DNA from 3 places in the Bradyrhizobium sp. cf659 genome. Region 2 is predicted to be linked to each of the others. Evidence: predicted binding sites of a transcription regulator. Region 2 holds the regulator's gene; each other region holds the start of a gene.
What was found. Region 2 encodes PhoB, which activates phosphate uptake and scavenging genes when phosphate is short. Its sites were predicted from a motif close to TGTCATNNANCTGTCAT; they were not measured.
Positions count from the first base shown of each region.

Region 1: BM118_RS05010 (RNA degradosome polyphosphate kinase) is a predicted target of PhoB. The motif match lies at 3,701-3,717, and genes of this name have one in related genera.
Region 3: BM118_RS26500 (Orn/Lys/Arg family decarboxylase) is a predicted target of PhoB. The motif match lies at 6,534-6,550, and genes of this name have one in related genera.

Region 1 covers NZ_FOQJ01000001.1:997,184-1,006,857, reverse strand. Annotated here, with positions in the region: gene ppx (exopolyphosphatase) at 1-1,425, opposite strand, end outside; gene BM118_RS05010 (RNA degradosome polyphosphate kinase) at 1,438-3,627, opposite strand; gene BM118_RS05005 (P-loop NTPase family protein) at 3,767-4,444, opposite strand; gene BM118_RS05000 (CDP-alcohol phosphatidyltransferase family protein) at 4,536-5,078, opposite strand; gene purM (phosphoribosylformylglycinamidine cyclo-ligase) at 5,234-6,307, shown strand; gene purN (phosphoribosylglycinamide formyltransferase) at 6,307-6,960, shown strand; gene BM118_RS04985 (cold-shock protein) at 7,047-7,253, opposite strand; gene BM118_RS04975 (autotransporter outer membrane beta-barrel domain-containing protein) at 7,633-8,757, shown strand; gene BM118_RS04970 (LysR family transcriptional regulator) at 8,767-9,674, opposite strand, start outside.
Region 2 covers NZ_FOQJ01000003.1:232,184-241,857, forward strand. Annotated here, with positions in the region: gene BM118_RS15125 (lysylphosphatidylglycerol synthase domain-containing protein) at 1-940, shown strand, start outside; gene BM118_RS15130 (ATP-binding protein) at 998-2,296, shown strand; gene pstS (phosphate ABC transporter substrate-binding protein PstS) at 2,441-3,454, shown strand; gene pstC (phosphate ABC transporter permease subunit PstC) at 3,597-4,586, shown strand; gene pstA (phosphate ABC transporter permease PstA) at 4,591-5,436, shown strand; gene pstB (phosphate ABC transporter ATP-binding protein PstB) at 5,433-6,254, shown strand; gene phoU (phosphate signaling complex protein PhoU) at 6,266-6,982, shown strand; gene phoB (phosphate regulon transcriptional regulator PhoB) at 7,005-7,712, shown strand; gene BM118_RS15165 (GcrA family cell cycle regulator) at 7,965-8,474, opposite strand; gene BM118_RS15170 (aspartate aminotransferase family protein) at 8,931-9,674, shown strand, end outside.
Region 3 covers NZ_FOQJ01000007.1:153,395-163,068, reverse strand. Annotated here, with positions in the region: gene BM118_RS26535 (VanZ family protein) at 1-27, opposite strand, end outside; gene BM118_RS26530 (thiamine pyrophosphate-dependent enzyme) at 104-712, opposite strand; gene BM118_RS26525 (thiamine pyrophosphate-binding protein) at 723-1,274, opposite strand; gene BM118_RS26520 (hydroxyacid dehydrogenase) at 1,527-2,576, shown strand; gene BM118_RS26515 (flagellar basal body rod protein FlgC) at 2,693-3,142, shown strand; gene BM118_RS41740 (hypothetical protein) at 3,337-3,549, shown strand; gene BM118_RS26505 (GNAT family N-acetyltransferase) at 3,553-4,125, opposite strand; gene BM118_RS26500 (Orn/Lys/Arg family decarboxylase) at 4,132-6,489, opposite strand; gene BM118_RS26495 (hypothetical protein) at 6,591-7,907, opposite strand; gene BM118_RS26490 (Lrp/AsnC family transcriptional regulator) at 8,247-8,726, opposite strand; gene ald (alanine dehydrogenase) at 8,868-9,674, shown strand, end outside.

The sequences.
Region 1 (9,674 bases), on a different contig from region 2:
GATGTCGCCGAGACGGTGCTCGAACACCAGCATCAATTTGCGGCCCTGGCTGCGGAAATGGGTGGCGGGCAGCACGCCTGGCCGTGCCGCCGAGATCAGATGCGCAACGCGGAATGCCGCGCCGAGCAGGCGGGCGCGGTCGAGCTGGGCCGGCGTCAGCAACTCCTGCATGGTGGCCGGCGGCTGGTTTTCCTCACTGAGGCCCGCATAGCGATAGAACACGGACAGGCCGACGAAGGCGCGCTCGGTGTGGGTGATCGCGCCGAAATTGCCGTTGACGACGAGGCTCAGCGTTTGCTCGCCGCGGTGATCGGGATGCACGCGCCAGCCGATGTCGGAGAGCAGGCAGGCGGTGTGGCGCAAGCGGCGGTCTTCTTCCGTCTCGCGCAGCTTCACCACGCGCGCCAGGCGATCGGTCCAGGCGATCAGCTCGCGGGCGTGCTTGGCCGAGCGCGACAGCAGCTGGTTGAGCTCTTCGGCTGCGCAGATCAGCCCGTCCTTGTTGCGCTCGGTCTCCGGCAGCTTCTCGTGCAGCAGGCCCTCCCGCACGCCGAAGGTCGAGAACACGATGGTCTTGGGCTTCGCCACGCGGATGATGTGCTCGAGCACCAGCGCCGCATAGGTGAGGAGCGGGCGCCGCGCATCGGCGACGATCTCGATGTCGGCGAGCATGTCGGCGGCCGCGAGACGGCGGAGGCGACGCGAAAAGTCGAGCGCCTCGGCCGCGGAGATGGAATAGCCGTGCATCACCTGGAGCGGATAGCCGCTCTGGATGATGTGGATGCGCGCGAGCGCGCGCCAGGTGCCGCCGACGGCGTAGAATGTGCGGCCGCTACCCGCCTTGAGCTGCGGCACCTCGTCGAGCTCCTCGCGCACGATACGGTCGGCGCGCTTGAGCGATTTGTGCGCGAGGTCCTGAAGCGCGAGCCCGCCGAGCGGCAGGGTCACGCCGCTGCGCACGCTGTTCCTGCGCACGTCGATCAACTCGAGCGAGCCGCCGCCGAGGTCGCCGACGATGCCGTCGGGGTGGTGGATGCCGGAGATCACGCCGAGCGCCGACAGCCGCGCTTCGCGCGGGCCCGACAGGATCTCGATCTTGACGGCGCAGATGCGCTCGGCCTTGGCGATGAAGTCGGGGCCGTTGGAGGCGTCGCGGCAGGCGGCGGTCGCGATCGCGAACACGCGTCCGACCTGCATTACGCGGCACAGCGCGCGGAACCGCTTCAGCGAGGTCAGCGCCTTGTCGACGGCGTCGGGCGCTAGCAGGCCCGTGCTCTGCACCTCGCGCCCGAGGCCGCACAGCGTCTTCTCGTTGAAGATCGGAATGAGGCTCCGCGTCAGTCCCTCGTAGACGACGAGACGGACCGAGTTGGAACCGATGTCGATGACCGCGACGCTCGAGCCGCGCTTGCGCGGCCGGGTCACGTCGTCGCCCGATCAGGATTGATGGCGTTCGTTCCGGCGCGTGAGACGGCGCGGCGAGGATTCCTTGAGCGACTTTCCACGGCCAGACAGACTCGGATTTGTCATGAAGTAGTTGTGGACGTTGAAAGGCTCCTCGCCCTTCGCGGCCTTCATACGCGTTGAGGACCCATCCGGCAACAATTGCCAGCTTTGCTCATTGTCCTTGAGATTCGCGACCATGATCTGTTCGAGAACCTGCTGATGCACCGTGGGATTTTGCAGCGGACACAGCACCTCGACGCGGCGATCGAGGTTGCGCGGCATCATGTCGGCCGAGGAGATATACACAGCCGCTTTCGCGCTCGGCAGCCCCTGGCCCATGCCGAAGCAGTAGATTCGGCCGTGTTCCAGGAAGCGCCCGATGATCGACTTGACGCGGATGTTCTCCGACAGGCCGGGAATGCCGGGCCTGAGGCAACAGATGCCGCGCACCACGAGCTCGACCTGGACGCCGGCCTGCGAGGCCTCGTAGAGCGCGTCGATGATGTCGGGGTCGACCAGCGCGTTCATCTTCATCCAGACCGCGCCGGGGCGGCCATGCCGCGCATGCGCGGTCTCGCCCTGGATGTGCTCGATGATGCGCTTGCGCAAGGTCAGCGGCGACACCGCCATCTTTTCCAGGTCGCTCGGCGCGGCATAGCCGGTGATGAAGTTGAAGACGCGCGCGGCGTCGCGGCCGATGGTCGGCTCCGAGGTGAAGTAGGAGAGGTCGGTGTAGATGCGCGCGGTCACCGGGTGATAATTGCCGGTGCCGGTGTGGACGTAGGTCGTGAGGCTGCCGCCCTCGCGGCGCACCACCATCGAGAGTTTTGCGTGCGTCTTCAGTTCGAGGAAGCCGTAGACGACCTGCACGCCGGCGCGTTCGAGGTCACGCGCCCAGCGGATGTTGGCCTCCTCGTCGAAGCGCGCCTTCAGCTCGATCAGCGCGGTGACGGACTTGCCGGCCTCGGCGGCTTCGGCGAGCGCGCGTACGATCGGCGAGTTGTTGGAGGTGCGGTAGAGCGTCTGCTTGATCGCGACCACATCCGGGTCGCGCGTCGCCTGCTGGAGGAACTGCACCACCACGTCGAAGGATTCGTAGGGGTGATGGACGACGAGGTCCTTCTGCCGGATCGCGGCAAAGATGTCGCCGCCATGCTCGCGCACGCGCTCGGGATGGCGTGGCACGTAGGGGGTGAATTCGAGGTCGGGCCGGTCGAGGCGGGTGAGCTGCGAGAGCTCGTTCATCGCCAGCACGCCGTCGACCAGGAATACTTCGTCATCGGCGGCGGAGAGGGCATGTTGCACGAAGCTGCGCAGCTGCTCCGGCATCTTGGCGTCGATCTCGAGCCGGATCACCGATCCGCGGCGGCGGCGCTTCAGCGCGGTCTCGAACAGGCGAACGAGGTCCTCGGCCTCTTCCTCGATTTCGAGCTCGGAGTCGCGGATGATGCGGAAGGCGCCCTGGCCGTGCAGATTGTAGCCGGGGAACAGGCGGTTGATGAACAGGGCGGTCGCCTGTTCCAGCGAGATCAGCCGCACCGTGCCCTCCGCCGGCAGGCGAATGAAGCGGTCGATCTTGCCGGGCATGCGGATCAGCGCGTTCATCTGCTTGCCGTCGGCGGCGCGCGTGAGCTGGAGCGCGATGGTGAAGCCGAGGCTCGGGATGAACGGGAAGGGGTGGGCCGGGTCGATCGCGAGCGGCGTCAGCAGCGGGAACACGTTGTTGAGAAAGTAGTCCTCGATCCAGGTCCGCTCCGCCTTGGTGACCTCCTTGCCGTCCACCAGCACGATGCCGACATCGGCCAGCGCGGCGCGCAGGTCGCGCCAGATCGCCTGCTGGTCCGAGGCAAGAGGGGAGACGGTGCGGTTGATTAGCGCGAGCTGCTCGGACGGCGTCAGGCCGTCGGGGCTGCGCTCGGCAATGCCCTCGCGCACCTGGGCCTTGATGCCGGCGACGCGGACCATGAAGAATTCGTCGAGGTTATTGGCGGAAATCGACAGGAATCGCACCCGCTCCAGCACGGGATGGCTGGGATTGACCGATTCCTCCAGGACGCGGCGGTTGAAATGCAGCCAGGAGAGCTCGCGGTTGATGAATCGCTCGGGGCTTGAGGCGATCGCCGGCAGGCTTTCGGCTTCCGCGTCTTTTTCTTTTATTTCAATAGCTTGAGCGGAGTCCATGAGAAGTCGGTCCATCCAGTTTGCCCCAATTTGCGACTTACGCGCAAAACCGGCGGGAGCATGTGTTAGGGCGATGACGTTTCGATGACATTGATGTTCCGCCGTTCCGCGCCGTCAAGCGGCGTTGGGAGGGGTGGGGTCAAGCGTCCCGGAGCAGCTCGGCGGCCAGCGCCCGGGTCACGGGGCGGCCGAGCCGCAGGGCCTCGCTGTCGAGCAGTCCTACGGCCTGCCGGGCGGCGGCCGAGGATCGCTCCAGGCGCGTGGCGAGGTAGCTCACCACGCTCTCGTCCACGGTGAGCTGGCGGTCGGCGCAGAATTTGACGATCAGGCCACGGAAGAGCTGGTCGTCGGGGGGCAGCAGCGTGACCACCGGTACGGCGCGCAGCCGCGAGCGCAGGTCGCGGAGCTCGATGTCCAGCGAAGCCGGCACCTCGCGCCCGGTGAACAGAACATAGGCGCCGTCCTCACGGGCGAGGTTCATCAGGTGGAAGAGGGCGCGCTCGTCAAAGTCCTTGGCCTTGAGATCCTCGACCACCAGCGCGCCGGTGGCGAGCGCACCGGGAACGCCTGCGGCGGTCAACGCATTGGCCGTGGTCGAGCGGGCGCCGGCCTCCTCGGCCCAGATCGCGGCGAGATGGCTCTTGCCGCTGCCTTCGGGGCCGGCCAGCCACATGATCCGGTTCGGCCATTCCGGCCAGCCGTCGATCAAGGCAAGGCCAGCGGCGTTGGCCGGGCCTTCGAGGAAATTGTCCCGGCTGAGGCTCTCCGCGTGCGGAAGCGAGAACGCCAATTGTCGGGGGTGAACGCGGCCTGCCACGCTTGCTTTGCTCCATGCCGGACGGGCCGGCCTCGGTTGAAAGATTCGACCTATCGGGCGTGAGTTGGCCCTTTGCGGGGCCGGTTCGCGCTCATTTGGCCTCGATCGTGCTCATGTGCCGCACCCACTCGACGAGATAGAGCGACACGGAGGAGAGCGTGAAGATCGTGACGAGACCCATCAGGATAATATCATAGGGCGCCGGCTTGAAACCGAAGGCAAGCGCGGCCAGCACCAGCGCTGCGAATGCCACCTGGGCGACCGTGTTGAGCTTCGACACTTTCGACGGCTTCATCTCGACGGGCCGGTCGAACAGCCAGGACACGATCACGGCGGCGACGATCATGATGTCGCGGGATACCACCAGGATCACGATCCAGCGCGGAATCGCGCCCCAGATGCCGAGCGACATATAGATCGAGACCAGCAGCGCCTTGTCCGCGAGCGGATCGAGCAAGGCGCCGAGCTCGCTTGTCATGTTGAAGCGCTTGGCGAGGAAGCCGTCCACGGCATCGCTGATCCCGGCAATCAGGAAGACGGCGAACGCCACCTCCATTTGGCTCGACACGATGGCCCAGACGATGATCGGGACCAGCATGATGCGGCCCAGGGTAATGATGTTCGGAATACTCACGCGGCGCTTCCCGGCACCCGGCCTGACCTCGAATCCCGGCCTCTTTGAAGCCTGAACCCGTTGATATCTACATAGTATGGCGCCGAGCGCCATGCGAGCCATTGCGCGTCCCCGGAATTCGACGTAACCAGCCGCAAACCCACTGGAAATCGGGCATGACCGACCGCAAAAACGGCCTCACTTACGCCGATTCAGGCGTCGATATCGACGCGGGCAACCGCCTGGTCGATCTGATCAAGCCGATGGTGCGCGCCACCGCGCGGCCCGGCGCCGACGCCGAGATCGGCGGCTTTGGCGGCCTGTTCGACCTCAAGGCGGCCGGTTTCCGGGATCCCGTCCTGGTCGCCGCCACCGACGGCGTCGGAACCAAGGTCAAGATCGCGATCGAGACCGGCCTGCATGGCGGGATCGGCATCGACCTCGTCGCCATGAGCGTCAACGACCTCGTGGTGCAGGGCGCCGAGCCGTTGTTCTTTCTCGACTATTTCGCCTGCGGCAAGCTCGACCCCGAGGCCACGGCTGCGATCGTCGCGGGTGTCGCCGAAGGCTGCCGGGAATCCGGCTGCGCCCTGATCGGCGGCGAAACCGCCGAGATGCCCGGCCTCTACAAGGACGGCGACTATGACCTTGGCGGCTTTGCCGTCGGCGCCGCCGAGCGCGGTACGCTGTTGCCGCGCAAGGACATCGCCGCCGGCGACGCCGTGATCGGTCTCGCCTCGTCGGGCGTGCACTCCAACGGCTTCTCGCTGGTGCGCAAGATCGTCGAGCAGTCCGGCCTCGGCTTCGAGGCGCCGGCGCCGTTCGCGCCCGTCATGACGCTCGGCGGCGCGTTGCTGACGCCGACGCGGCTCTACGTCAAATCCTGCCTGCGCGCGATCCGCGAGACCGGCGCGGTGAAGGGGCTCGCCCACATCACCGGCGGCGGCTTCACCGACAACATTCCCCGCGTGCTGCCGAAGACTCTTGGCGTCGGCATCGATCTGGCGCGCCTGCCGGTGCTGCCGGTGTTCAAATGGCTGGCCGCGCAGGCCGGCATCGCCGAGCTCGAAATGCTGCGCACCTTCAACTGCGGCATCGGCATGATCGCCATCGTCGAGCCGGACAAGGTCGACAAGGTGATCGAGGTCTTCACCGACGCGGGCGAGACCGTGGCGCAGCTCGGCACCGTGATCCCGGCCGAGGGCGAGCACCGCGTGGTCTATAACGGCCACCTCGACCTGGCGCTGTGATGAAGCGTCGCGTCGCCATTCTGATCTCCGGCCGCGGCTCCAACATGTCGGCCCTGATCAGGGCTGCCGCCGCGCCGGATTTTCCGGCGGAGATTTCGCTCGTGATCTCGAACAAGGCCGACGCGCTCGGGCTCGAACGGGCCAGGGCGGGCGGCGTAAAGACCCTGGTGATCGAGAGCAAGCCGTTCGGCAAGGACCGCGCCGGCTTCGAGGCGGTGCTGCAGGCCGCGCTCGATCAGCACGGCATCGAGCTGATCTGCCTCGGCGGCTTCATGCGCCTGTTTACGGCCGAATTCACCAAGTCCTGGTACGGGCGGATGCTCAACATCCATCCCTCGCTGCTGCCGTCGTTTCCCGGCCTCGACCCGCACGGCCAAGCCCTGCGCGCCGGCGTGAAACTGTCTGGCGCGACGGTGCACTTTGTCATCCCCGAGACCGATGCCGGCCCGATCGTGATGCAGGGCGCAGTTCCGGTCAGCGACCACGACACGGCGGGCACGCTGTCGGAGCGCATCCTCGAGGTCGAGCACCGCATCTATCCGGAAGCGCTGCGGCTGCTGGCGACCGGCAAGGTCCAGATCGAGGGCGATGTCTGCAAGACGGCCGGCAGCGGGCCGTCGGAGAATTTCCTCATTGCACCAGTGGTGAGCTGAGGCGCCGTCGCGTCTCGTCGTCACAAGCAAAATCCCCCGGCAGAGCCGGGGGCAACGTCGTGATGTCTCGCGTCTGAGACGAGAGATCAGGAGACCTTGAGGTTCTCCGCGGATGACTTTCCGCGGTTCTCCACGAGGTCGTATTCAACCACCTGGTTCTCGTTGAGGGTGGAGAGTCCCGCACGCTCGACGGCGGAGATGTGGACGAACACGTCCTTGTCGCTGCCGTTCGGCTTGATGAACCCATAGCCCTTGGTCGGGTTGAACCATTTGACGGTGCCCTTTTGCGGCATCGCTAGTCTCCTCCGCTAGATAAAAAAAAGACGCGGCCGCTTTTCGCGTGCCACGCCACAAACGGGCTTCCGGAAGTCTGTTCGAGTCTTGAATCTCAATGTCGCGAAACGCACAGTCGAGCGGCCAATTCCGATTGTGTCCGATATTGCAACACGAAAATCGCGCGTTAGCAAGCCGCGCGCAAATTTCAAGATCCAACCGGAAGTGCCCGCCTGCAATTTCCGACCTGTGGCCGCGGAACCACAATCGGGAGCAATCACCCTTGTCTGGAGGCCCGAGCCGGTTGACCCTCTGTAACAGTTCGGCGCAAATCGTGGCATACGTGCGCCGCTCGTGTTGCATTTTTGCGCGCCGCCATTTGCTTTGGGATTTGTCGTCATGTGCTGCCCATCGCAGCCCTCAGGGACACGGCAGACGACCGGGGTGGACCGCGTCCGCCGGGCAGCGATTGCGATGGCTGTTGCGTTGGTCGCGATGATGTCGGCGGCCACGCCAGGCTTTGCACAGAGCCCGACGCCCACGCCGACACCCACGCCAATACCATCACCGACTCCCATTCCGGTGCCGAGTGCGACCACGCTCGATCTCGGATCGAACTTCCTGGAACGGCTCGGCAACCGGGCCTCGGGCGGCATCGACCGATCGCTGCGTACGAATCCCGGCGGTGGCGGCGCGTCCGAGAGCACGGAGGATCCGCGCTACCGCACCTGGTTCGAGGGTTATGGCATCTCGGTCCGCACCGATGCGCAGGGCGATTTCGTCGGCGACAAGCGCAAGACCGTTGGCGGCGTCGCCGGTTTCGGTGCGCGGCTTGCGCCGGGCGTCAACATCGGCTTCTCCGTCGACCAGAGCCACACCGATATCGACGTGCCGCTCGCGCTCCAGTCGGCAACGCTCGACCTGACCCAGCTCGGCTTCAACGGCTCCATCGACAAGGGCCCGTGGACCTGGGCGTTCGCGGTGGTGCACGGTTTCGGCAAGGTCCGTTCCAGCAGGGATACCGGCTTTGGCCTTGCCACCGCCGGCTATCGTGCCGCGGTCGACGGCGCGCTGACGGAGATCAGCTACTACTGGACCAAGGATCAGATGCGCGTCGTGCCCAAGGGCGCGCTCGAATATGTCCGCGCCACCAGTGCGGCATTCCAGGAGGCCGGCGGCCTCGATCCGCTCAACGTCGGCTCGACGGCGCTCTCGCGCGCGCGTGTCATGATCGGGGCCGAGGTCGGGCGCTACTTCATCTTCGGCCAGAAGATTCTGGATCTCTCGGCCTACGGCAAGTTCGTCGACAATTTTTATCAGAACCTCGGCTCGGTCCAGGTCAGCCTGGGGACCCAGAGCATCGTCGTGCCCGGCATCGGCGAGAGCCGCTACGGCATGGATGCCGGCGCCTCCGCCTCGCTCAGCCTGACCAACACCGCGCGGCTCTACATCAATTACGACGGCAAGTTCCGCAACGAGCTCACCTCGCACCAGGGCACGGTCGGCTTCGAATATCGGTGGTGAGCGACGCGCTCACGTCGGCGTCGCTGCGATGTAACCGGCGAGCCCAAAGCCTTCGCGCGCGGCCGTCATCATCGGCACCAGTGCGTTCGGATGGATGAACTCGTCGCGGAAGCAGGGATAAGTCCTGGGATCGAAGATCTTCTTCAACCAGTCGATCACGATCTTGTGGCGCTCGGAGTCGCGAAACTCCTTGTGATAGGTGAGCCACAGGTCGGCGTGGTGGCTCACGCCGAGATCGACGGCAATGAACGGTGCGCCGAGCGCGATCGACACCGTCGGCAGGAAGCCGATGCCGGCGCCGCGCTCAACCGCGTAGAGTACGCCGACCGAGGAGTTGGTCTTGATTCCGACGATGCCCTCGAGCGATTTGAGCCCGAGCACGCGGGCGTAGGCCCCGTCGTCGACCTGCGGAGCACTCTGCTTGATGATGCGGTGGTTCTTCAATTCGGCGAGCGTCGTCGGCAGGCCGTAGAGGCTTTCGTACTCCTTGGAGACGAAGGGGTAGATGTGGAGACGGCCGAGCTTTGCGACGATCAGATCGGGGTTGGTCGGCGGCTCGAGCTGGATCGCGATATCGGACTCGAGCCGCGCGACGTCGGCCTGCTCCATCGCGCAGCGCAGATCGACGGTGATCTTGCGATAGGTTTTCTGGAAATCGATCAGCCGCGGCAGGATCCAGAAATTGCCGGGGCCTTCCGTCACTGCGACACGCACGGTGCCCGACGTATCGTTCGACGAGCGCGATGCGCGCCGGAAGACGTTGAAGGCGTGACGCTCCATATGCGCGACGTCGGCAATCATCGCGGTGCCTTCGTCGCTGAGCGTGAGCCCGCTCTGGTCGCGCAGGAACAGCTTGCAGCCGATGCTCTCTTCGAGCCGGTCGATCCGGCGCATCAGCGTCGTTGAGGTGAGGCCGA
Region 2 (9,674 bases):
CATGCTGCGCGGCATCGACTTCAACGAGGTGATCGAGGCGATCAAGAGCACCGAGCCGAGCCAGATTGCGATGGCGGCGCTGTTCGTCGCCGCGGGCTATTTCACCCTGACCTTCTACGACCTGTTCGCCGTGCGCGCGATCGGCCACACCCATGTGCCTTACCGCATCAATGCGCTCGCCGCCTTCACCAGCTATTCGATCGGCCACAATGTCGGCGCCAGCGTCTTCACCGGCGGCGCGGTGCGCTACCGCATCTATTCGGCCTATGGGCTGAACGCGATCGACGTCGCAAAGATCTGCTTCCTCGCCGGCCTGACCTTCTGGCTCGGCAACGCCGCCGTGCTGGGCCTCGGCATCTCCTACCATCCGGAGGCGGCGGCCTCGATCGACCAGCTTCCGCCCTGGCTGAACCGGACGCTGGCGCTGATGATCATCGTGGGACTGGTCGGCTATGTGGTCTGGGTCTGGACCCAGCCGCGTGTGGTCGGTCGCGGGCCCTGGACCGTGGTGCTGCCGGGCGGACCGCTGACGCTGCTCCAGATCGCGATCGGCATCATCGATCTCGGCTTCTGCGCGCTCGCGATGTACGTGCTGGTCCCGGACGAGCCCAATCTCGGCTTCGTCGTGGTCGCGGTGATCTTCGTCTCGGCGACCCTGCTCGGTTTTGCCAGCCACTCGCCCGGGGGCCTCGGGGTGTTCGACGCCGCCATGCTGGTCGGCCTTTGGCAGATGGACCGGGAGGAACTCCTCGGCGGCATGCTGCTGTTCCGCGTCCTCTATTATCTGTCCCCCTTCGTCATATCTGTAATCTTGCTGACGTTTCGCGAAGTTATAATCGGCGCCCGATCGAAGCGTTTGCAGCAGGCGGCGCTCAAGCTCGACCCCGGCCCGGCACGTGAAGCCGCCTATGTGAGAGAGCGCAGCGACAGCGGCGCCTGATCGGCCAAGCCGTCAGGACAAGGCCGTCAGGACAAGCCCTTAGGAGAAGCCCGCCCGATGGCGATCGACGCCCCCTCTTCTCCCACCGCGCAGCCCTGGTCCGACCGGCTGCGGCACTCGACGATCATCCTGATCGCCGCGGCGCTGGCGTTGTCGGTCGTGGTCTCGCTCGGCGAAATGTCGGCGTTGCACGCCATTGCCGTGTTCCTCTGCATCGCCGCGGCGGCGCTGATCCCCTGGCGATTGCACGACACCGCCGCCTCGCGCGACGATGTCAGGCGCACCAACCCGGTCGAGAGCGCTGCGGTGGCCGCGGTCGTCGCCGGCATGCCGGACCCGGCGGTGCTGCTCGACCGTGCCGGCCGCGTCATCCATCTCAACGCGGCCGCGGCCCAGCTCGCGCCGGCGCTGCGCAGGAACGAGCTCGCCCAGTTCGCGCTGCGCTCGCCGGAGATCATCACGGCGCTGCGCGAGTCGATCGCGACCACCGAGCCGCGGCGCGCGACCTATCTCGACCATGTCCCGGTCGATCGCTGGATGGAGCTGATCATCACGCCGGTGCCGGTGCCGACCAGCTTCGGCGGCGCCGACAAATGCATGCTGATGACCTTCCACGACCAGACGCCGCTGCGCCGGGTCGAGGAGATGCGCGCCGACTTCGTCGCCAATGCCAGCCACGAGCTGCGCACGCCGCTCGCCGCGCTGTCCGGCTTCATCGACACGCTCCAGGGCCAGGCCAAGGACGACCCCAAGGCGCGCGAGCGCTTCCTCGGCATCATGCACAACCAGGCCACCCGCATGGCGCGCCTGATCGACGATCTGCTCTCGCTGTCGCGGGTCGAGCTGTCGGCCCATGTGCGGCCCGACACCCTGGTCGACCTGCTGCCGATCATCCGCCAGGTCGCCGACGGGCTCGAGCCGCTGGCGCACGAGCGCCAGGTCGAGGTCGAGATCCATCTGCCGGAGCCGCCGGTGATGATCGCGGGCGACCGCGAGGAGCTGCTCCGCCTGTTCGAGAACCTGATCGAGAACGCGCTCAAATACGGCGCCTCGGGCGGACGCGTCATCGTGTCGCTGACCTCGGGCGCCGCCACTGATGGAACTCAGGAAATCCGGGTCATGGTCCGGGATTTCGGCCCCGGCATCGCGCCCGAGCACCTGCCGCGGCTGACCGAGCGGTTCTACCGGGTCGACGTCGGCGACAGCCGCTTGCAGGGCGGGACCGGGCTCGGATTATCGCTGGTGAAACATATTCTTAACCGGCATCGCGGCCGGCTTTTGATCGAAAGCGTGCCCAAACAGGGCGCCACTTTCACCGCCTGTTTTCCCCAGGCCAGGCCCCCGGCGGCAACCTGAAACTCAAGCGATTTCAATTGCTTGAGGTTGTCATCCGACTGTCACGAAACCTTCGTAAAAGCACAGCCGACCGCTCCTAAAGGGGCGGCACGGGGAGCGCGATCGGGCGCGGATGGCGCTTCGCTCCCCTGTATGGAGACCAGCATGAATTTCCTCAAAACGATCGTCGCTGCCGGCTTGGTCGCCGCATCGACGACGGCAGCCTTTGCTGCCGACATCACCGGCGCAGGCGCGACGTTCCCGTTCCCGATCTATTCCAAGTGGGCTGACGCCTACAAGAAGGAGACCGGCAATGGCCTGAACTACCAGTCGATCGGTTCCGGCGGCGGCATCAAGCAGATCCAGGCCAAGACTGTGACCTTCGGCGCCAGCGACGCGCCGCTCAAGGCCGAGCAGCTCGAGAAGGACGGCCTCGTCCAGTGGCCGATGGTGATGGGTGCCATCGTTCCGGTCGTCAACATCGAGGGCGTGAAGCCGGGCGAGATGGTGTTCGACGGCGAGACTCTCGCCAGCATCTATCTCGGCAAGATCACCAAGTGGGACGATGCCGCGATCAAGAAGCTCAATCCGAACCTGAAGCTGCCGTCGGAGGCGATCACCGTGGTCCGCCGCTCGGACGGTTCGGGCACCACCTTCAACTTCACCAACTACCTCTCCAAGGCCAGCGCGGACTGGAAGAGCAAGGTCGGCGAGGGCACCGCCGTCGAGTGGCCGGTCGGCGTCGGCGCCAAGGGCAACGAGGGTGTGTCCGGCAACATCGGCCAGACCAAGAACTCGATCGGCTACGTCGAATACGCCTATGCCAAGCAGAACAAGCTGACCTACGCCGGTCTCGTCAACAAGGCCGGCAAGCCGGTGCAGCCGACCGTCGAAGCCTTCCAGGCGGCCGCCTCCAACGCCGACTGGGCCAAGGCGCCCGGCTACTACGTCATCCTGACCGACCAGCCCGGCGACAAGTCCTGGCCGATCACGGCGGCGACCTTCATCCTCATGCACAAGGATGCCACCGACAAGGCGGCCTCGCAGGAAGCCATCAAGTTCTTCCGCTGGGCCTTCAAGAGCGGCGGCAAGGCGGCTGAAGAGCTCGACTACATCCCGATGCCCGAGGGTGTCGTGACCCTGATCGAGAAGACCTGGGCTGCCGAGATCAAGAGCTAAGCGCTGCTGTCCCGGACAGCGCGCCGGGATCTCAAAAGACCTCCGCTCCGGATCGGCACTGCGCCGCATCCGGAGCGCAAGACCAACAACAAGACCGACAGCAAGCGTTATATAACGGGCACAGGGGATCGGCGTGGCAGAGATGGCCGTTCAGAGCGATGTAATCGACGACGCCGGACCGTATGATCGCGCCAAGGCCTTGAGCGCGTTCAAGCTCGGCGACGTCACCTTCTACTGGATCACGCGGCTCTCCGCGATCTCGGTGCTGCTGATCCTCGGCGGCATCATCGTTTCGCTCATCGTCGGCGCTTTCCCGGCGATGAAGGAGTACGGCGTCTCCTTCCTGTGGACGCAGCGCTGGGCGCCGTCGGCGGATCCGCCCGTGCTCGGCGCGCTCGGGCCGATGTACGGCACGCTCGTCACCTCCTTCATCGCGATGCTGATCGCCATTCCCGTCGGGCTCGGCATTGCGATCTTCCTCACCGAGCTCTGTCCGCAATGGCTGCGCCGTCCGATCGGCATGGCGGTCGAGCTACTCGCCGGCATTCCCTCGATCATCTACGGCATGTGGGGCTTCTTCGTGCTGGGCCCGTTCCTGGCCAACACCTTCCAGCCGTTCATGATCAAGATCTTCGACGGCGTTCCCGTGCTGGGCGCGATCTTCGCCGGTCCCCCGTCCTATCTCAGCCTGTTCAACGCCGCGCTGATCCTCGCCATCATGGTGCTGCCCTTCATCACCTCGATCTCGGTCGACGTGTTCAAGACGGTGCCGCCGGTGCTGAAGGAGGCCGCCTACGGCGTCGGCTGCACCACCTGGGAAGTCGTGCGCAGCGTGGTGATCCCCTATACCCGTGTCGGCATCATCGGCGGCGTCATGCTGGCGCTGGGCCGCGCGCTCGGCGAAACCATGGCGGTGACGTTCATCATCGGCAACTCGTTCCGCATCTCCTCCTCGATCTTCGCCCCGGGCACCACGATCTCGGCGGCGATCGCCTCCGAGTTCGCCGAGAGCGACGGCCTGCATCAGTCCGGCCTGATCCTGCTCGGCCTCCTGCTGTTCGTGCTGACGTTCTTCGTGCTCGCCGCCGCCCGGATGATGCTGATGCGGCTGGAAAAGAAGGCGGGGAACTAAGGCCATGAACCCGATCTATTCACGCCGCCGCCGCAAGGACTTCGTCATCCGCGGCCTCTGCATCGCCGCCGCCGCCTTCGGCGTCACCTGGCTCGCGCTGATCCTGATCACGCTGCTCTACAACGGCGTGGCCGGGCTCAATCTCCAGCTCTTCACCGAGAACACGCCGCCGCCCGGCTCGACCGAGGGCGGCCTGCTCAACGCCATCGTCGGCTCGCTGATCATGACCGTGATCGGCGTCGGCATCGGTGCGCCGCTCGGCCTGTTCGCCGGCACCTATCTCGCCGAATACGGCCGCAACGACAAGCTGACGTCGGTGATCCGCTTCATCAACGACATCCTGCTCTCGGCGCCCTCGATCATCATCGGCCTGTTCATCTACGGCGCGGTGGTGGTGCCGATGCGCGGCTTCTCGGCGATCGCAGGCAGCCTCGCGCTCGCCGTCATCGTCATCCCGGTGGTGCTGCGCACGACCGAGGACATGCTGCTGCTGGTGCCGAACGCGCTGCGTGAGGCGGCGTCCGCCCTCGGCCTGCCGCGCTCGCTGGTGATCAAGCGGATCGCCTATCGCGCCGCCCGCTCCGGCCTCATCACCGGCGTGCTGCTCGCAACCGCCCGCGTCGCCGGCGAGACTGCGCCGCTGCTCTTCACCGCGCTGTCGAACCAGTTCTTCAGCCTGAGCCTGAACAAGACGATGGCCAACCTGCCGGTGACCATCAACAACTTCGTGCAGAGCCCCTACGCCTACTGGAAGCAGCTGGCCTGGAGCGGAGCGCTGCTCATCACCCTGACCGTTCTTGCCCTGAATATTGGCGCGCGCATCCTTGGCGCCGAGAGGACCGCAAAATGAGTGATCTTTCCGTATCGATGAGCGCATCCGGCGGACTGCCCCAGGCGCCGCTGCTGCCGGAAGCGCCGGCCAAGGTGACGGTGCGCAACCTCAACTTCTATTACGGCGAGCACCACGCGCTGAAGAACATCAACCTGACGCTCGGCACCAACCGCGTCACCGCGTTCATCGGCCCGTCCGGCTGCGGCAAGTCGACCCTGCTGCGCATCTTCAACCGGATGTACGACCTCTATCCGGGCCAGCGCGCCACCGGCCAGCTCATGCTCGACCAGACCAACATCCTCGACCCCAGGCTCGACCTCAATCTGCTGCGCGCCCGCGTCGGCATGGTGTTCCAGAAGCCGACGCCGTTCCCGATGACGATCTACGAGAACATCGCCTTCGGCATCCGCCTCTACGAGAAGATCTCGAAGTCCGAGATGGACGGCCGCGTCGAGAAGGCGCTGCGCGGCGGCGCGCTGTGGAACGAGGTCAAGGACAAGCTCAACGCCTCCGGCCTGTCGCTCTCCGGCGGCCAGCAGCAGCGCCTCTGCATCGCCCGCACCGTCGCGGTGCGGCCCGAGGTGATCCTGTTCGACGAGCCCTGCTCGGCGCTCGACCCGATCTCGACCGCCAAGGTCGAGGAGCTGATCCAGGAACTGTCCGAGAACTACACGATCGCGATCGTCACCCACAACATGCAGCAGGCGGCGCGCGTCTCCGACAAGACCGCCTTTATGTATCTCGGCGAGCTGATCGAGTTCGACGACACCAGCAAGATCTTCACGTCGCCGAGCGACCGGCGCACGCAGGATTACATCACCGGCCGGTTCGGCTGAGGAGACGGAACATGGGTTCTGAACATACCGCAAAGGCCTTCGACACCGACCTCCAGGAGCTCACCCGGCTCGTCGCCGAGATGGGCGGGATCGCCGAGCGCATGATCGTCGATTCCGTCGATGCGCTGATCCGCCGCGACGTCGCGCTCGGCCAGCGCGTGGTCGCCACCGACACCGAGCTCGACGCGCTCCAGAAGCGCATCGAGGAGCGCGCCGTGCTCACCATCGCCCGCCGCCAGCCGATGGCGGTCGATCTGCGCGAGATCGTCGGCGCCATGCGCGTTGCGACCGATCTCGAGCGCATCGGCGACCTCGCCAAGAACATGGGCAAGCGTGTCGCCGCGCTGGAGACGGATTTCCATCCGCTCAAGCTGTTCCGCGGCCTCGAGCACATGACCGACCTCGTGCAGCAGCAGGTCAAGTCGGTGCTGGACGCCTATGCCGCGCACGATCTGCCGGCGGCGATGGCGGTGTGGAAGGGCGACGAGGAAGTCGACGCCATCTGCACCTCGCTGTTCCGCGAGCTCCTCACCTACATGATGGAGGATCCGCGCAACATCTCGTTCTGCATCCACCTGATGTTCTGCGCCAAGAACATCGAGCGGATCGGCGACCACGCCACCAACATCGCCGAGACCGTGTTCTACATGATCGAGGGCCAGGCGATCACCGACAAGCGGCCGAAGGGCGACATGACGACCTTCGCCACGACGGTCCCGAATACCTGAAGACGCAAGGAGCGACGACACCATGGGCGCACGCATTATGGTGGTTGAGGACGAGGAAGCTCTCACCGAGCTTCTCCGCTACAACCTCGAAGGCGACGGCTATGACGTCGAGACGGTGATGCGCGGCGACGACGCCGACACCCGCCTCAAGGAACACATCCCCGATCTGATCGTGCTCGACTGGATGCTGCCGGGACTGTCGGGCATCGAGCTGTGCCGGCGGCTGCGGACCCGGCCCGAGACCAAGCAGCTGCCGATCATCATGCTCACCGCGCGCGGCGAGGAGAGCGAGCGGGTGCGGGGCCTTGCGACCGGCGCGGACGACTACATCGTCAAGCCGTTCTCGGTGCCGGAGCTGCTGGCGCGCGTGAAGGGCCTCTTGCGGCGCGCCAGCCCCGAGCGGCTCGCCACCGTGCTCGCCTATGGCGACATCGAGCTCGATCGCGACAAGCGCCGCGTGGCGCGCTCGGGCCGGCCGATCGACCTCGGCCCGACCGAATATCGCCTGCTGGAGTTCTTCCTGGAGCATCCCGGCCGCGTGTTCTCGCGGGAGCAGCTGCTCGACAGCGTCTGGGGCCGCGACATCTACATCGACGAGCGCACCGTCGACGTCCATATCGGCCGCCTGCGCAAGCTGCTCAATCTCGGCCGCGAGCAGGATCCCATCCGCACCGTCCGCGGCGCCGGCTACGCGCTGGATGATCGTTTTGCGAAGGCGGAGCAGACGTAAGTCAGGGCGAGTTGGTCTGGCGAGCTGTCGCCACGATATCGGTGTCGTCCCGGCGAAGGTCGGGACCCATAACCCCAAGGCGCAATTGTTTGTGCGAGAAGGGTAACTCCGAGCCCCTGTAACCACACCTGCTGGTGGTTATGGGTCCCGGCCCCCCGTGCGCAATTGCGCACTCGGCCGGGACGACATCGGAGTATGTCGAGCCGTCATCGCGTGACGGCGCCGTCTTTGCAATCAGCTAGATCCGCGAACTCACCGCGAGGGCTTGGCCGGAGCGCGCCGGCGATCCGCGGCCGGCTGATACGCCACGCGCGAGTGCTGGGCGCAGTAGGGCAGGCCCGACAGCGCCCTGCCGCCGCAGAAGAAGAAATCCGGGCTCGAGGGATCGCCGACCGGCCAGTGGCAGGTCGCCTCGTTCAGCTCCAGCAGCGACAGCCGCTGGCTCATCGGCACCACGTTGTCGTAGGTGACCGGCTCGGCCTCCACCTCGACCTCGAAGGCCTGCGCCAGCGCGGTGTTGCCGCGCGCAATGGGGCGGCTGACCCGCATCATGTGCTGCGCGGGGCGCGCCTTGCGCGGCCGCGGAGCCGCCGATGAGGGGCTCTTGGCGCGGCCGGACAGGCCGAGCCTGTGCACCTTGCCGATCACGGCATTGCGGGTCACGTTCCCGAGCTCGGCTGCGATCTGGCTGGCCGACAATCCGGCCTCCCAGAGCTTTTTCAACTGCTCGACGCGATCGTCGGACCAGGTCAAAACCGTCATTGCACCCTTTCCCTCGCCGTGCGGCTGCCATCCTGGCGCCTCGCGGCGAATGCCTAAGCCTCGAAAAAACCCGTGCCGTCAGAATCCCTTAAGGCTCGCCGGGCGCACCAGATGCGCCCGAACGTTTACGCCGGTACATGAGGACTTAGAGGATCAGAACTGCTGCACGAGATGTCGTATCTGACAAGCCAAACGCTACAATATGGCGTGACTCACGCGCAAGAGTCCGCCGACTCGCTTCCACATGTTCCGTGGCCAAAATCCCGCAAATTCGGCACCGCAAGACTACGGATTCAGCGTTTCGCGAGGCTTTCGGGCGGCATTGACACCCGGTTCACCAGGCCTAAGATAGTGGCGCGTGCCGCCCTTAAAAGGCGGCACGTTTCGTTTTCCGGGCCGGTCAATGGTGCGTTGCGCAATGCACGCTCACACCGTCCGCAACATCAAGTGACCGTCATGACTAACAGCGCAGCACCGCATTTGCTCCCCGTTTTCGCCAGGGCCGACCTCGGTTTCGAGCGCGGAGAGGGCTGCTGGCTGATCGCGACCAATGGCGATCGCTATCTCGATTTTACTTCCGGCGTCGCGGTGAACGCGCTCGGCCACGCCCATCCCGCGCTGGTCAAGGCGTTGCAGGAGCAGGCGACAAAACTCTGGCACATGTCGAACCTGTTCCAGAGCCCGGACGGCGAGAAGCTCGCCGTGCGCCTGTGCAATGAGAGCTTCGCGGACTTCGTGTTCTTCTGCAATTCCGGCGCCGAAGCGCTGGAGGGGGTGATCAAGCTGGTCCGCCATCACCACTTCTCCAAGGGGCATCCGGAACGCTACCGCATCATCACCTTCGAAGGCGCCTTCCACGGCCGCACGCTGGCGACGCTGGCCGCAACGGGATCTGCAAAATATCTCGAAGGTTTTGGTCCGCCGATGGATGGCTTCGATCAGGTGCCGCATGGCGACATCGAGGCCGTCAAGAAGGCAATCGGTCCGCAGACCGCCGGCATCCTGATCGAGCCGATCCAGGGCGAGGGCGGTGTGCGATCGGCGACGTCAGGTTTTCTCAAGGCGCTGCGCCAGCTCTGCGATGAGAAGGGCTTGCTGCTCGCCTTCGACGAGGTGCAGACCGGCATGGGCCGCAGCGGCGATCTCTTCGCGCACAGGCGCACCGGCGTCACGCCTGACGTGATGTCGCTGGCCAAGGCG
Region 3 (9,674 bases), on a different contig from region 2:
GGCAAAGGCACGAACCAAAATGGACATCCGCACCGCTTAGCACGGATTTGGCGGGCCTGCCGCGGGCGGAGGATCAGATCGCCGTGTAGTTAATGACGAAACGTTAAAGTGGCTCGCGCACGCCGAGGCCGTGCATGAAACGCTCCCGGATCTGCACGGGATCGCGCCTTGTGGTGCCGACGCCAGGCTTGTCGTCGATGCGGACCGCGATCAGGCTCGGCTCGGAGGCCGACATGGCCTCCTCGACCAGGCGCTCGAAATCCTCCTCGTCGGCAGCCCAGGCGCTGTTGGCGAGCCCCGAGCCGGTGGCGATGGCGACGATGTCGGCCACACTCGCGGCCGGCGTCGGCTGCGCGCCGGTGATCTGGTAGATGCCGTTGTCCATCACGATCATGATCAGGTTCTTCGGCTTCAACATCGCAATCGTCGAGAGCGCGCCGAGCTGCATCAGCAGCGAGCCGTCGCCTTCGAGCGCGAAGACATGGCGCTCGGGCTGCGCCAGCGCCACGCCGAGCGCGATCGGGAAGGCAAGGCCCATGCTGCCGAGCATGTAGAAATTCTGCGGGCGGTGGCCGGCGGCCCAGAGGTCGAAATTGGTATTGCCGATGCCGCCGATCACGGCCTCCTCGTGCTTGAGCTTGGCGATCAGGCGCGAGGTCACGTCGAAGCGGTTCATCACCTTGGTGTTGCGCGTGTTCATGTTTGAACTCATTTGGCGGCGCTCACTTGTCAAAAACCTTGCCGCCGGTGAGCAGCGGGTTGAGGATCAGCGCCACCGGCGCCTGCGTGGTGACGGCCTGCTTGATCGAGCGGTCGGCGATGAATTCGAGCTCGTCGAGCCGGGTGATGGTGTGGTGCTCCAGCGCCAGCGAATCCAGCACCGGGCGCATGGTGCGGCAGACCAGCGACTGGCCGTAGTTGAACTCGCCGAGCGTGCCGCGCTCGGAGACGAACATGATCAGCGGAATCTGGTAGGGCACCGCGAGCGAGGCGAGCACGTTGGCGAGCGTCGCAAAGCCGGAGGTCTGCATCAGGACCGCGCCGCGCCGTCCGCCCATCCAGGCGCCCGAGACGATGCCGACGGCTTCCTCCTCGCGGGCGGTGGCAAAGGTGGTGAAGAAGGGATCGGCATGCAGGTTCTTGATCAGCGGCGTCAGCACGCGGTCGGGCACGTAAGGGATCAGGCTGATCTCGTTCCGCTTCAGGGTTTGCAGGACGATGCCGTGCCAGCTTTTGTCGCTGGACCCCTGTGTCGCCGCTTCCGCAATCGCCATTGCGTTCTCCCTTCGGCCGCGCATGCTTCTTGGTCTTTGCCATTGTCCTGGCCGTCGCGGCGATCTGCCGAACTTGACGCAGGCAGCGGGATTGTCAACATGTCCGGGCCGGCACCGTGATCTGCGCCAGACGGCCTGCCGTGGCCGGCATCGCCATGTCATACGTGGGCAAAGAAAGTGTGGGAGGAAGCACGTAAGGGGGCGCGCGCCGCGCTGGCCTTGGCTGATCCCTGGAGAGCCGGAAGGGTCCTGATGTCGGTCAACAGCAAGCGTGTCGTCTACTCCAATTATTTGGCCAATCCGATCTATATCGACATCCTGAAGGCGCGGCCCGACGTCCGGCTCGATCGCATCGAGAACGCAAGCCCTGAAGATTTCTATGCGCCCATCCTGAGCGCGGCCCATGTCTACCAGATCGGCGCCGCCCGCGACGAGCTCGCCCCGCATTTCCATGTCGATGCCGCCTTCCTGAAGCGCACGCCGAATTTGCTGCTCGTCTCCAGCAATGGCGCGGGCTTCGACCCTGTCGACGTCGAGGCCTGCACGGATGCGGGCGTCGTGGTCGTCAACCAGTCCGGCGGCAACGCCCATTCGGTCGCCGAGCATGCGCTGGCGATGATGCTGACGCTGTCCAAGCGCATCATCCAGTCCGACCGCCGGTTGCGCCGGGAGCGCAACGTCAATCGCAACGAGCTCGCCGGCAACGAGGTCGAGCACAAGACCGTCGGCATCATCGGTCTCGGCAATGTCGGCCGCCGCATCGCCGCGCTGTGCAAGGGCCTGCTTGGCATGAAAGTGCTGGCCTATGACCCGTATTTGTCGGCCGAGGTGATGGCCGAGCGGGGCGGGGAGAAGGTCGAGCTCGACGAGCTCTTGCGCCGCGCCGATTTCGTCTCGATCTCCTGCCCGCTCAACAAGGGCAGCCGCAACATGATCAGCGTGCGCGAATTCGCGCTGATGCAGCCGCATGCCTATTTCATCACCACCGCGCGCGGCTTCATCCACGACGAGGACGCGCTGCTCCAGGCTCTGCGCGACAAGCGCATTGCGGGGGCCGGTCTCGACGTCTGGTCCAAGGAGCCGCCGCCGCCCGAGCATCCGCTGCTCCAGTTCGACAACGTGCTGGCGAGCCCGCACACCGCAGGTGTGACGGCCGAGGCGCGCCAGAACATGGGCCGCATCGCCGCCGAGCAGGTGCTGGATACGCTCGACGGCAAGCGCCCGCCGCGCATCATCAATCCCGAAGTCTGGCCGCGCTACGCCGAGCGCTTCAAGCAGGCTTTCGGCGTGACGCCGGGGTAGGGGGCGCGCGCTTCGATTGCGCTCCAATCATTGGTTACCGCGATGAAAATACACAGCGGCGCATCTTATCGATTGCGTGAGTGAACGCGTATGACTTGTCCTGTAGATGAAAGTCCATGAGCATATTTTCGATTGCGACATCCGGACTTTCTGCAGCGAGTTTGCGCGTGAGCGTGGCCGCGAGCAATATCGCCAATGTTCGCACGACCGGCCCGTTACCTGCGTCAGGCGGATCGAGCACATCGGCCGGTGCGGGCAGTTCGAGCATTGGTCCGACGTTTCCCGCGGCCTATGTGCCGCTGCGCGTCGATCAGGTCTCCCAATCGAGCGGCTCGACGCCGGGCGGTACGATCGCGACCGTGTCGGCAGTTTCGCCGAGCTTTACCGCGCAATCCGATCCAGGCGCTCCCTTCGCAAACCAGGACGGCCTGGTCGCGGCGCCGAATGTCGATCTCGCCGGCGAATTCGTTGAACTGACGACCGCGAAGTACAGCTTCATTGCCAATGCGAAGGTCATTCAAGCCTACTCCGAGACCACAGAGTCGCTGCTCGATATCAAGACGTAATGGTTGATGTCGGCCCGTGCGCCCCGTGTCGCGCGCGCCTTCCGCGAGGCTCAAGGCAGGGCGGGGCGGCTGACGGATCGGACCGGCGCCTGGATCGGCGGCGGGAACCGTTGCCGGCTTTGATCCCCGTCAAAATCCCCTCCCGCATCCGGCCTAAATTGGATTAGAGTGCTGCCGGGGTAGCAGGAGGTCCCATGTCCACTTATGTCGTCAGGTTCATGAAGGACGTGCTCGGTGAGTACGGCAGGCAGATCGAGGTCTGTCAGGGCACGCTCGAGATCGACGCCGCCGACGAGGACGAGGCCAGGGAACGGGCGAAGGCGCGGTTTTGCAAGGACCAGGCGTTGTGTCACTGGTCGCTGCATGCCGATCGCATCCACGTCAAACCGGCTGACTTTCCCTCGTAAGGCTTACCGGCCGGGTGCCGGCGGCGGCGCGGTTGCGCCCGCGCCGAGCGAGCGTTGCACCATGACTGTGTCGGACCAGCGGCCGTGCCGGTAGGCAACGCCGCAGAGCAGGCCGGCGCGCGCGAAGCCGAACTTCTCGTGCAGCGCCAGCGAGGGTGCATTGTCGGCATCGATATAGCCGATCATCTGGCGGAAGCCGGCCGCTGCACAAACATCGACCAGCTCCTGGAGCAATAGCCGTCCGACCCCGCGACCGAGATGCGCGTGGTGGACGTAGATCGAGTGCTTGGCGGTGTAGCGATAGGCCGGGCGCTTGCGGAACAGCACCGCATAGGCGTAGCCGACCACCTCGCCGCGGTAGGTCGCGACCAGATGGGGCAGGCGGGTCTGCTTCAGGTTCTTGCGCCGGTCGCGCAAATCGTCCGGCTCCGGCGCGCCGGTTCCCTCGACGTCGCGCGGCACCCCGTTGCGGACGTGATGGCGGTAGATCGCGAGCATCGCCTCGACATCGCTCTCGCGTGAGGGGCGGACCAGGACCGGCTCGTCATCCGCGCGGATTGCGGCTGTTTCGGTCATCGGCACCTACTCGGCAACCACGTAAGTATAGAGCCCGATGCGGCCATTCGCATCGACCTCCTTGTAGACGCCCTGGATTTCGACGTCGAAGCCCGGGAACGTGTTGAAGCAGATCTCGAACATCTTGAGATAGTCGACCATGGGCTTGGCCCGTTCCGTCAGCCGCTCGCCGGGCACGATGGTGGCGATGCCGGGCGGATAGACCACGAAGGGCGTGGTGGCGATGCGGCCGGCGATCGCCTCGATCGGCAGATAGTCGACGTCGTTGCGGAACAAATAGCGCGCGGCATCGCGGGGCGACATCGCGATCTCAGGCATGTGCTCGGGCATGAACTGCCGCGCCTGGAGCGCGCTGACATCGGCGGCGCGGAAGAAGCGGTGCATCTCGCCGCAGAGGTCGCGCAGCCGCACGCCGGCATAGCGTGCCTGCCGCCGCTGATGGAATTCCGGGATCGCGTCCGCCAGCAACGCATTGTCGTCGTGCAGCCTCTTGAAGGCGACGAGGCCGGAGATCAGCGTGCCGGCCTTGCTCGCCTCGACGCCGGGAGTGAGCAGGAAGAGCAGCGAGTTGAGGTCGTTCTTCTCGGGCACGATGCGGTTTTCGCGCAGATATTGCGCGACCACAGGCGCGGGGATGCCGTGCTCGGCATAGGCGCCGGTGGTGCGATCGAAGCCGGGCGTGAGCAGCGTCAGCTTGTTCGGATCGGTCATGGCAAAGCCTTCCGCAAGATCGGGAAAGCCGTGCCAGCTGGTATCCGGAGAGAGTTGCCACAAGGCGGGATTGGTGGCGAGCTCGTCGGTGGAGAGCGTCTCCCAGGCGACATTGTGGGCGGCGCCGGGACGGCTGACGTCGGGGATGGCGACGCGATCCGGGACGAAGGGCTCGAAGAACCAGCGGCGGTCCGGGTTCTGCTCCTTCTCCTCGAACTCCCGGCGCATTGCGCGGATCTTCTTGCGCAGCTCGATGCCGAGCCGGATCGTGTCGTCCCACAGCACCTCGCCGGAACGCCCCTTCATCATCTGCGCGCCGACGTCGAGCGAGGCGAACAGCGGGTAGAACGGCGAGGTCGAGGCGTGCTGCATGAAGCTTTCGTTGAAGCGGCGGTGCTCGACCCGCCGCTTCTGGCCGCGGATGTGACGGTCCTTGATGTGGATCTGGGAGGCCTGCGAAAAACTCGCGAGCTGCTTGTGGGTCGACTGCGTCGCGATGATGCCCGGCGCCTCGGGGGGAAGATTGGCGAGGCCCATGGCGAAGCGGCCGGTATAGAGCGGGTGGAACTTCATGAAGCCGGCCCAGGCCTCGTCGAACAGGATGTACTCGCAGAGATGGCCGATGCGCTTCAGGATCATCTCGGCGCTGTGGATCGAGCCGTCATAGGTGCACTGTTCGACCACGGCGACGCGGAACGGCCGTTCCTTGCGCCAGGCGTCGCGATCCCCAACCAGCGGATGGTTGCGGATCGCCTCGCGCAGGGCCTTCTCATCGAGCACGTCCCAGCGCATCGGGCCGATCAGGCCCCAGGCGTTGCGAATGGTCGGGACGTAGACCGGGATGCCGCCATTGATCATCAGCGCGCCGTGATGGGCGGCCTTGTGGTTGTTGCGGTCGAACAGCACGAGATCGCCGTCGGTGACGAGCGCGCCGAGCGCGACCTTGTTCGAGGTCGAGGTGCCGTTGAGCACGAAATAGGTCTTCTCCGCGCCGAAAATTTGCGCGGCCTCCTTCTGCGCCTTCAGCGCCGGGCCCTCATGGGTGAGGAGGTCGCCGAGATCGAGCACGGAATTGTCGAGGTCGTCGCGGAACACGGATTCGCCGAGATGCTCGACGAAGACCCGGCCGATCGGGCTTCGATTGTAGAACACGCCGCCATTGTGGCCCGGACAGGTCCAAAGCTGGTTGCCTTCCTCGGCATAGTCCACCAGCGCGCCGAAGAACGGCGTCTTCAGCGTCTCGGCATATTGCTTGAGCCGGCTGATCAGGTTCTTGGCGATGAAGGTCGGCGTCTCCTCGGACAGGAAGACGTAGCCGTCGATGAAGTCGAGCACCTCGACCGGCAAATCCTCGAAGCGCTTGCGCCGGATCAGGAGGATGATCGGGAAGTCGAGGCCGCGGCGCCGCATCAGATTGATCAGCGCCGAGGTCTTGCCCTCCAGGCCCTTCTTGCCCCAGTCCACCACCATGCAGCCGATCGCGGCGTCGGTCTGCACCGCCATCTCCGCGTCCTCCAGCTTGCGGGCCCGGACCACCTCGAAACCGGAGCGCTGGATCTCCTCGATGATCTGGTTGAAGCGGACGCCTTCGAGGTCGTCGGCGTCGAACACGGGTGCGGCGAACAGGAAGTTGAAGCGCTTGAAATAGTCCATGGCGGGTCCCGAAGCTGCGAGGCTCACAGCTCTCGGCACATTCGATGACAATTGGATGACAGCGGCCGCGGTCCGCGTTTTCGCCTCTCCCCGCGGTCGCTTCAAGCGGCAAGTAAATAGATGGCCCAGAAAGCGATCGCGCCGACGGCGAATGTCGTCGGAGAGAATGCAACTGAATCGGGCTGCTCCGGGTCTTTCGCTTTGCGGTACGTGTAAAGAGCGAGCTGCAGCAGAATCCAGCCATTCCCAATGACCGCCGGACCCATCAACGGCGCTGCAATGCCGTAATAGCTCAGATAGGCAATCACGCCATTGATCTGCGCGGCGATGGCGACTACGGAGAAGCGCGGCTTAAGGCAGGCCAGTATGATCGCCATGACTTCAAACGCGTAGAAATATCGGTCGTGCATTTTCGGCAGCACGAATGGCATCAAGAGCAGAGACACGGCTGCGGCTGCGACCAGATTTTCGAGCTTGCGCAGGTCTTTCGCCCGCGCGGCAACGATTGAGAATACGAGCCCGGCCGCCGCTGAAATGGCCATTCCGGCGGCTACACCGGGTCCATAGAACCGGTTTGGCACGAGCAACCAAATGTTTGCTGCGTTCATTGACAGCCGGGCGTAGGTTTCAGCCTGACTGAAATAGACCGTCAGGATGTCGGAGAGCGGTTGGCCAAGCAGCCAGGCGGGAGCCGCGACGGCGAGATAAACAATCGGAATCGTTGCAAGCCAAAGCCAATGGATCGTTCGCCTCAGCACGAGCGCGAAGATCAAGGGCGAAAGGAATATTGCCTGGGCCTTGACAGAAAATCCGACGGCGAATGAAACGAGACCGGCCCGAGGTCTGTCTCGGGAAATGAAATATACCGATAGCAAAATGAAGAACGTCCAGATCGCGTCGGACTGCCCCCAGACCGCACCGTTGAACAGAACGGTCGGTGCTAGCCAGACGGCCGCAAAGGCAACGGATGGACTGTAGATACGTTCTTTGTCGGACGCGACCAGGCGTGCTGCCATCAGCGCGCAGCCGAATTCGAAGATGAAAGAAATTCCCTTGATCAGGTGCCATGGTTCGAACAGCCCATGGAACGCGGTCGCCGCAACCAAAAGGTAGCTGTAAAACGGGGTGTAATCCGTGAATGTGTGCCCGAGACTGGCAAGACCGCGGCTGTGCGCGAATTCATACCAGGGCAGCAGGAACTCGGTCGTATCGTCGGTCACCTGATCGAGGGCTGCATATCGGCAGGCGAGGCCTGCAATAAAGCTGGCTGTGACGATCGTCCGGGCTAGCCATGCCACAGCCATGTGGATACGTGCCTGTGAGCCATAGGCGCCCAGGAGGAACCACCGATCCATCAGGCATGAGAACGTGGCCGGCGTTTCGTTTGGAGAAAGCTGCGTCTTGGAATGAAGTGCCACAATTCGTGCCCCTGCACGCCGGTGGGAGCCCCTCCGGCAAAACGATCTTAAGTTGCAATGATAAGCGAATAGCTCTGAGCTACCCCAACCTCATTGGGCAAATACAACTTAGGGTAAAGTGAAACTTAACGTGCATTCCGGATCGGGCACCAGCCAGCTTGGTGCCATCTCACGATCCCGCGCCAGCCCAATCGGGACATGACGTGCCCGAAGAGAGTTCGAGCTCCTGATTTCCGGATTCGTCGAGTCGCGCGGGTAAGCTGGCTGATTTGGATGGAGCCGATGCAACCCGACTGCGGCGCGGGATGGCCTTTGCGGCGTTCGCGGGCGAGGGAACCGCTACCGCTTGGCCTCGCTGAACACCACGGTCGGCACGGCGCGGTTGACGACGTCGCGCAGCGCGAAGCTCGATTGCACCCGCGCGACGCGCGGCAGGCGCGACAGTTCGGTACGGTGGATGCGCTCGAAATCCTGGATGTCGCGGGCGAGCACGATCAGGATGTAGTCGTCGGTGCCCGACATCAGGAAGCAGCGCACGACGGAGGGGCATTTCACCACCTCCGCCTCGAACGCCTTCAGCGCCTCGTCGCTCTGGCTCTCCAGCGCAATGCGCACCAGCACCGTCGTGGTGAGGCCGAACTGGGTCAGGTCGAGCGCAGCCTGATAGCCCTGGATGTAGCCGTCGTCCTCCAGCGCCTTCTGGCGTCGCGCCAGCGCCGTGCTCGATAGCCCGACCTTGTTGGCGAGCTCGGTGTGGCTGGCCCGTGCATTGGTCGTGAGTTCCGCGAGGATGGCGAGGTCTTTCCGGTCGAGGGCCAATGTTTTGTTTCCAGCGTGAAAGGATGTTTCCGCGCCGGAAACCGGCGCGGAGAGGGCGAAACTAGCTGATATTTGCACGAAACCAAACTGGACCCGTCGCTACGATGACGAGGTGAATCAAAACGTTGGAAGGATCCCAAGATGCGTGTCGGCGTGCCCAAGGAGATCAAGGTGCAGGAATATCGCGTCGGGCTCACCCCGGGCGCCGTTCGCGAATATGTCGCGGCGGGGCACCAGGTGACGGTCGAGACCGGCGCCGGCAGCGGCATCGGCGCTTCGGACGACGTGTATCGGCGGGCAGGGGCCGCGATTGCCGGGAGCGCCCGCGACGTCTTCGCCAAGTCCGACATGATCGTGAAGGTGAAGGAGCCGCAGAAGAGCGAATGGGCCCAGCTCCGCGAAGGTCAGATCCTGTTCACCTATCTCCATCTTGCGCCGGATCCCGAGCAGGCCAAGGGTTTGCTCGCCTCCGGCTGTACGGCGATCGCCTATGAAACCGTCACCGACGCGGCCGGCCACCTCCCCTTGCTTGCGCCGATGAGCGAAGTCGCCGGCCGTCTCGCCATCGAGGCCGCGGGCGCCGCGCTCAGGCGATCGGCCGGCGGTCGCGGGCTGCTGCTCGGCGGCGTGCCCGGCGTGCAGCCGGCGCGGGTCGTCGTGCTCGGCGGCGGCGTGGTGGGAACGCAGGCGGCGCGCATGGCCGCGGGCCTTGGCGCGGAGGTCACCGTGATCGACCGCTCGATACCCCGGCTGCGCCAACTGGATGATGTCTTTCTCGGACGGGTGCGCACCCGCTTTTCAACCATCGAGGCGGTCGAGGAGGAGGTATTTTCCGCGGACGTCGTGATCGGTGCGGTCCTGGTGCCGGGCGCCAGCGCGCCCAAACTCGTCACGCGCGCGATGCTCAAATCGATGCGGCCGGGCGCGGTGCTGGTCGATGTCGCAATC